Regions from separate parts of the Desulfocicer niacini genome, predicted to be linked through region 1. Evidence: riboswitches for the same ligand, from Rfam matches in the RefSeq annotation. Region 1 holds a riboswitch; the other holds the start of a gene.

Region 1 (3,395 bases):
TCCTGGGCCGCCAGAAGATTCTCCCGGATTTTTTTAAGATGATAGGAGCGTTGACCGTCCGCCCATCGTGCCGGCCCTGAGGTCTGTTTCAAATACTGATAAATGGCCGTAATAATGGCAATGGCAATAAGCCCTGTCATGAAATCAATGGCCAGCATCACCCCCAGGCAGGCCAGAAAACCGGCCAGGCTGATCCACTTATGATAATATCGAAACCGGGGCCGAAAAGACGGACTTGCCGAATTGGCTTCAAAATAGGTGGCATAATTGAGCAGTCCATAGGAAATCAAGAAGAACATGGATACAATGCGTGCAATGAGGTCCAGCTGACCAAGGGCAATGGTTCCAAGGGCGATAACAAGAGAAAAAAGCACCCCGCGTCGTGGATTGTTTGTGGGGCCAAACCCTTTGGCAAAGCGGTTTAAAATGGGAAAGATCTTATCCGACGACAAAGACTGAAGGATTCTGGGCGCCCCTAGAAAGGAGGCCATGGCCGAAGACAAGGTTGCGGCAATAACCCCGGCATCAATGAAAAATCCCCAGGCAGAAGCCTGTTTCATGGAGCCATAGTCGTTTCTTAGAATCTCACCGGGCAGGGCGCCTGCCATAAGGACTGCCACTGTAAAATACACGCAGATGGAAATCCCCACGGCCATGAAGGTTCCCAAAGGAAGGCTTTTGAGCGGATCTTTAAGATCTCCGGACATGCTCACCCCCTGGGTAAAACCCGTAACAGCCGGAAAAAAGATGGCAAACAGCATCCAGAATCCAAAGGAGCTTTTCTGTGAACCCCAGTTTTGAGCCAGCAAGCCAGCATCCCAGTGCATGGCACCGCCAATGTAAAAGGACATAAGCGCCAGTGTCAGAAAGGCCATGACCCCATACTGGAACCGAGTGGCCCAGTCAGCTCCCATCCAGGCCAGAAGAAAGAGAAACAATACGGCAAGCCCACCGATCCATTGGGGAGAAAGGGACAGGCCCGGGGCAAAGATGGCAGCCACGGCTTCTCCAAAACCAATGCAGTAAAATGCGATGGACACCGACTGGGCAAGGAATAAAACAATACCAATGGCACCGCCAAACTCAAGTCCAAGTGTTCTGGAAATCAGGTAATAATCCCCGCCACCTTTGACCTTCAGATTTGTGGCCACAGCGGCCAGGGAAAAACTGGTCAGAATGGAGATCAGGTTGGCAAGGGCAAGGATGATAAGGGCCGAGGCAAGACCCGCGTTACCAATGACAAACCCCAGACGAAGAAAAAGAATAATACCCAGGATTGTCAGAAGGCTTGGCGTAAAAACCCCTGCAAAGGTTCCCAGGGTTCCCCCGGTCGCTTTTACTTCCATTGATGGTTTCATGTTAAGGCTGTCCCTCTTTCTTTCATAATACATTGCGGCCCATTAACGGTATGGTTCATTACTTGAGCATCTCCGGTTCTGGGGTTGATAACAACAGTACCCACCCTATTTAAATGCACCGTTCGGTTCAGACAAATGGAGCGGATTGATCCTCGTTTATTTCCCGAATCGCGGAAATTTTGACTTCGTGATTATAAGCTGCTTACGTACAAAACACCACTCTTAATGACCAAACCCTCGAGTTCTATGGTCAGGTTGTACAATCTTTCAGGTGACCTTTACCACAGCAGCCGATGCCGGGAAACCTCTGGCTGAAATACTCACCAGGGCGGATCAAAAATCACCTTGATAAAAAGGATAATTTTCTTGAACTTACCCCCCTTTGGTTTCACAATTAGAATGGCTGTCATGTCCCATTTTTCATTGATACGATTTTTTATTGAGCTATATGCTATTGAATTCTCAGGGCGGGATGAAATTCCCCACCAGCGGTGATTTTGATAAAATCAAATAAGCCCGCAAGCACCTGCGGTTAAAGCAGGGTCAGCAGATCTGGTGAGACTCCAGGACCGACGGTTAAAATCCGGATGGGAGAGAATAAATGGCTGCCGGCAAAGTTCTGTACAAAACTCTGCGGCGGTGTTGCGGCATTTTTTGCGACTGCAATAAGATATCTTTGATATCAGGGCATCGGTTTTTATTGACTTACCGTTCATCAAGCCTGACCCCATTGCTCCGCCAGCTGAGACGGGTGGTGCATGTTGTGAGCAAGCCCTTTTTTCCCTATTTGATTTTTCATAAAAATCCAAGTATACATCATGGCTCACCCATGGCGCTCACTTTAATATTTTTTGAAAACCAGGAGACACATGCTAAAAAACACCTTTCACCATATTCCAGGTATCGGAGCCGGGACAGAAGCCAATCTATGGAAAGCCGGCATAAAAAAATGGGAAGATGTGAAGTCAGAGTCGATAAACACCATTTCCACCAAACGGCTGGCCACCCTCAGAAAGCATGTGGATATCTCCCTGAAAAACCTTGAAGAGGACAATTTTAAATTTTTTGAAAACCTGCTGCCCTCGGCCCTGGTATGGCGAATTTTTCCCCAGGTACGCCATGACACCGCATACATTGATATTGAAACCACAGGGCTTGAAGCTTGGGATAAGATCACCACCATAGCCCTTTATGATGGCCAAAACATTAAATATTATGTCAATGGAGAGACTCTGGACACATTTGCCCAGGATATTTTTAATTACAGCACCGTTGTCACATACAACGGAAAATGTTTTGATATCCCTTTTATTGAAAGATATTTCAATATCACCATGGACCATGTCCACATTGATCTGAGGTATATTCTCAAAAGCCTGGGATATGGCGGTGGACTTAAAGAATGCGAAAAAAAGCTGGGGATTGACCGGGGAGATCTGGTCGGCGTTGATGGTTACTTTGCCGTACGGCTATGGTGGGATTACAAAAACCATGGAAACATAAAATCCCTGGAAACACTTCTTGCCTATAACATTGAGGATGTGGTCAACCTGGAAACGCTGATGATCATGGCCTATAATAAAAAAATCAAGGAAACTCCTTTTTTTGAAAGCCATCGCATGACTTTACCCAAGGCCCCGGAAATTGAGTTTAAAGCCCACACACCCACGGTGAAGAGATTACAATTTTAGAAAACGCTCCTGAACCTCTATGAATGCTGTAGCTGAGAGGGGTCAGGCTTGTATTATTGGCGTTATCGACCAAAGCCGGGGCGATCCCCAAACGCCACCGATAATACCCAGAATGCAAGCCTGCCCCCTCCCAATGACAAATGCATTAACTTTTTGGCTCATATTGTGTTTCAGGGTATTATCCCCTTAAAACGATGATAACCCATTGTATTTAAATAGAATACTCTATGGTTTTAACATTCACAACTCACTATCCAGTTGATCGTGGGGCACTACGACATTGACCAGACCCATCTCCAGGGCTTCAGCAGCGGAATATCTGTGACACATATACCAAATTTCCTTT
Region 2 (3,395 bases), on a different contig from region 1:
GGTTCCTGTTTTATCTTCATCTTTTCATGACACGCCATGCAGTTGGCATGGAAAACATCCCTGACTTCATCGCGGGTAGTGTCCCGAAGTCGAATGAATTTCCATGACATTTCTCCGTCATCGGACAGGTGGCATACCCCACAGGTCTCTTTCAAAGGACGCTTCTTGCCCGTGGGGGAATCGAGTACTCCCTGGACATGGAGGTCATGGAGAAATGGAACCGGTGCTCGTTCAAGGGCACCGAATACTTTCATGGAATCAATCATGATTACATCGGGCCGGACGGTGTCAACGGCGGAAAGATGACTGATGCCGTCGTGGCAAGCAACCATGTCCGGCAAGGTTGCTGACAGGAGACAAATACAAAAAACGAAGCCCGGAACCGCATATTTTATTTTATTTTTTAAGCACATAAAACCCGAATCAAAATAATTTTGTTAGTATATCTTTTTTTAATCCTCAGTCATAAATTCCTTGGGTTGCCATGTTTTCTTGGGGTCAACATAATGTACGCCATGCTAATTCTAAAGCAGTGCATACCATACAAAACATAAGAATTTACAGAATATCAATTTTTAAGAAGGGCAGTGATACCACAGAGTGTAGCTAAAAATCAATCCATTTTTCAGACTTAACTTGCGGTGGAAAAATGATTTCCATTTTTCATTGGCATGATTTTTCATTGACACGATTTTTTATTGAGCTATAGTGCCTTTGAATTCTCAGGGCGGGGTGAAATTCCCCACCGGCGGTGATTTTGATAAAATCAAATAAGCCCGCGAGCGCCTGCGGTTTAAGCAGGGTCAGCAGATCTGGTGAAACTCCAGAGCCGACGGTGAAAGTCCGGATGGGAGAGAATAAAGGGCTGCCGGACAAGTTCTGTATGGAACTGCGGCGGTGTTGTGGCGTTTTTTTGCGACTGCAATAAAATATCTTTGATTAGGTCTTCGGTTTTGATTGATTTATCGTTGATCAAGCCCGGGTTGCAGCATTTTGTTGATGCCTTTTCGGGAAAACGATAACTTGAAAACGGCTGCGCCCCTTATCATAGATGTTTCATTTCCCACCATCTTTCCCTGATATTATGATTTTTTCTTATAATAGCCTTTGATGTGCCGGTATTCAGGCAGATTCTGCCTGAACGGTATCATCGAAGAAAAGGGAGTTTTTCATGAATGAAGTATCTATTTCAAAATTTGGAAGTCCGGTTGAAAGGGTGAACAAAGCCCTTGATGCCCTTACCAACGGCAAAGGTGTTCTGCTTGTGGATGATGAAGACCGGGAAAATGAAGGAGATCTGATCTTTCCTGCCCAAGCTATCACCGAGGCACAGATGGCCATTCTCATCCGGGAGTGCAGCGGTATTGTCTGTCTTTGCCTGCCCCCGGAAAAGGTGGAACAGCTGGGCCTGCCCCAGATGGTAAGCACCAACACATCTGTTTACCAGACCGCGTTCACCATCTCCATTGAAGCGGCAAGCGGTGTTACAACGGGAGTTTCTGCGGCGGATCGTGCCACCACCATCCGGTGTGCGGCAGCACCCGATGCCACCCGTGCAGACATTCACAGCCCGGGCCATGTATTTCCCCTGCGAGCTGCGGCCAACGGCGTGTTTGAGCGAAGGGGGCACACAGAAGGAACCGTGGATCTCATGCGCCTTGCAGGGTTGTATCCGGCAGGCGTACTGTGCGAACTGACCAACACCGACGGCACCATGGCAAAGCTGCCCCAAATTATTGACTTTGCCGAGGCCCATGATTTTCCTGTACTGAGCATTGAAGACATTGTTGCCTACAGGTCCCAGGAGCAGACCATGAGTACCTGATCGAATAACACATGGGCAAGTTATCAAGACAGCTCCCATGCCGGAAACAAAAATATCGTTCCATTTTTTACTAAAACAACACAAAAATCAGGCCGAAGGGTGCGAATGGGGGCAGATCACGATGATCTCAAAAAAACGTGGCCTGTCCCCCATATTTCACTGTTTCTTAAACATCAGGAGATACATACTAAAAAACACAGCACTGGTATGGCGGGTTTTTCCCCAGGTACGCCATGACACCACATACCAATTTTAAGACCCGCCCACTTCCACACACACAGAACTCATATGAGGTACGGTTAAAAAAATTCAAGATGCACATTATGCGATATTGGATCGGATAACATCGGACGGACAAGTCGATAAGAAACCCCCTTGAACATCAAGAGGTCTGTGTCAAAGAATGCTTTACTGCGGCAATCAATAACCCTTTAACATGCTTACCGGATTGTTTTCTGATACCTGCTTCGGTATTTTCTATTAATTGAAATCCATGCCGATTCAGACATTTTTTAATATAGGCTTGGGAATGAGCATAACGGCCACTGGGAAAAAGCTGATACTCCAGACTATTATCCTCCAGCAGTTCCACTGAAAATGCAAGAATTCCATCATCAACAAGGCATAAAGATGCGGAGTTAATGATGGCATCCAGAGTACCGAAATATACAAAGACATCAGAACTGTAAATCAGATCAAATTTCCGGGGAAAATTCCACTCCTGAAGTATGTCAAAAATTTCCAGCCGACTGTAAATTTTCTTTTCAGCTGCCTTTTCAAGCATTTTGGACGACACATCAACGCCTGTAATGGTTTTTGCAAAGGGTTTATAGAGCCCAGCGCCCAGCCCGGTACCGCAGCCAAGATCCAGAATATTCATTTTTTCAGTCAAATGCGGCTGCACAAGCTCAAAGAGACGTTCAGGGGTTTTGTATTCAAGATCCTTCACCAGAATCTTCTCAAAATTTTCGGCACACCTATCAAAGATACTGCGCACATGCTCCACGGGAGCTGCATCCGGTGCTTTTGAAAGGCCCATGCTTTGACGCATGAATATTGCCGCCTTATTATCCGGCTGAATTTCAAGCACCTTGTTGTAATGTTTCTCCGCCTCCCTGAATCGTTCTTGTTTTTGAAGAGAAATGCCGAGGTTCAAGTGGGCTGAAGCATAATGGGGCTGTATCTCAATGGCCTTTTTATATGAATTTAATGCGTCCCCAATGAGATTCGACTCATCCTGGGCCACGCCAAGGTTGTTCCAGGCCTCTGCCATCTCAGGGGCAAACATCACAGCCTTGCGAAAACAGGAAATGGCACCATCCGGCTGCCCGGTTTCCCGGTATGCCACCCCCAAATTATTCCATGCTTCGCCAATGTCAGGCTGTTCATTGAGCATAATTTTATATATTGGTACGGCTGCCCTGTGATCATTTGCAATCTGTTTCATCCTGCCCAGATTATAACATGCGGATAAATGGGGAGGTGTAAGCCGTACTGCCTGTTCAAATATTTTTTCCGCCCTATCCACCTGATTCCGATCAAGAAACAAGGTTCCAAGTGCATTCAGCGC

The links. A riboswitch is a leader RNA that binds a small molecule or an ion and turns the genes downstream of it on or off. The one in region 1 is predicted to bind FMN.
Region 2: it holds a riboswitch for FMN, as region 1 does, so the genes downstream of both, ribB (3,4-dihydroxy-2-butanone-4-phosphate synthase) here and ACYQ2M_RS22505 (ribonuclease H-like domain-containing protein) in region 1, are expected to answer to the same signal.

The regions. Positions count from the first base shown of each region.
Region 1 is NZ_BAAHYK010000064.1:6,389-9,783, forward strand. It holds gene ACYQ2M_RS22500 (amino acid permease) at 1-1,346, opposite strand, end outside; FMN riboswitch at 1,813-1,961, shown strand; gene ACYQ2M_RS22505 (ribonuclease H-like domain-containing protein) at 2,228-3,049, shown strand; gene ACYQ2M_RS22510 (enoyl-CoA hydratase-related protein) at 3,290-3,395, opposite strand, start outside.
Region 2 is NZ_BAAHYK010000063.1:8,980-12,374, forward strand. It holds gene hmcA (sulfate respiration complex hexadecaheme cytochrome HmcA) at 1-332, opposite strand, end outside; FMN riboswitch at 715-863, shown strand; gene ribB (3,4-dihydroxy-2-butanone-4-phosphate synthase) at 1,172-1,825, shown strand; gene ACYQ2M_RS22430 (tetratricopeptide repeat protein) at 2,208-3,395, opposite strand, start outside.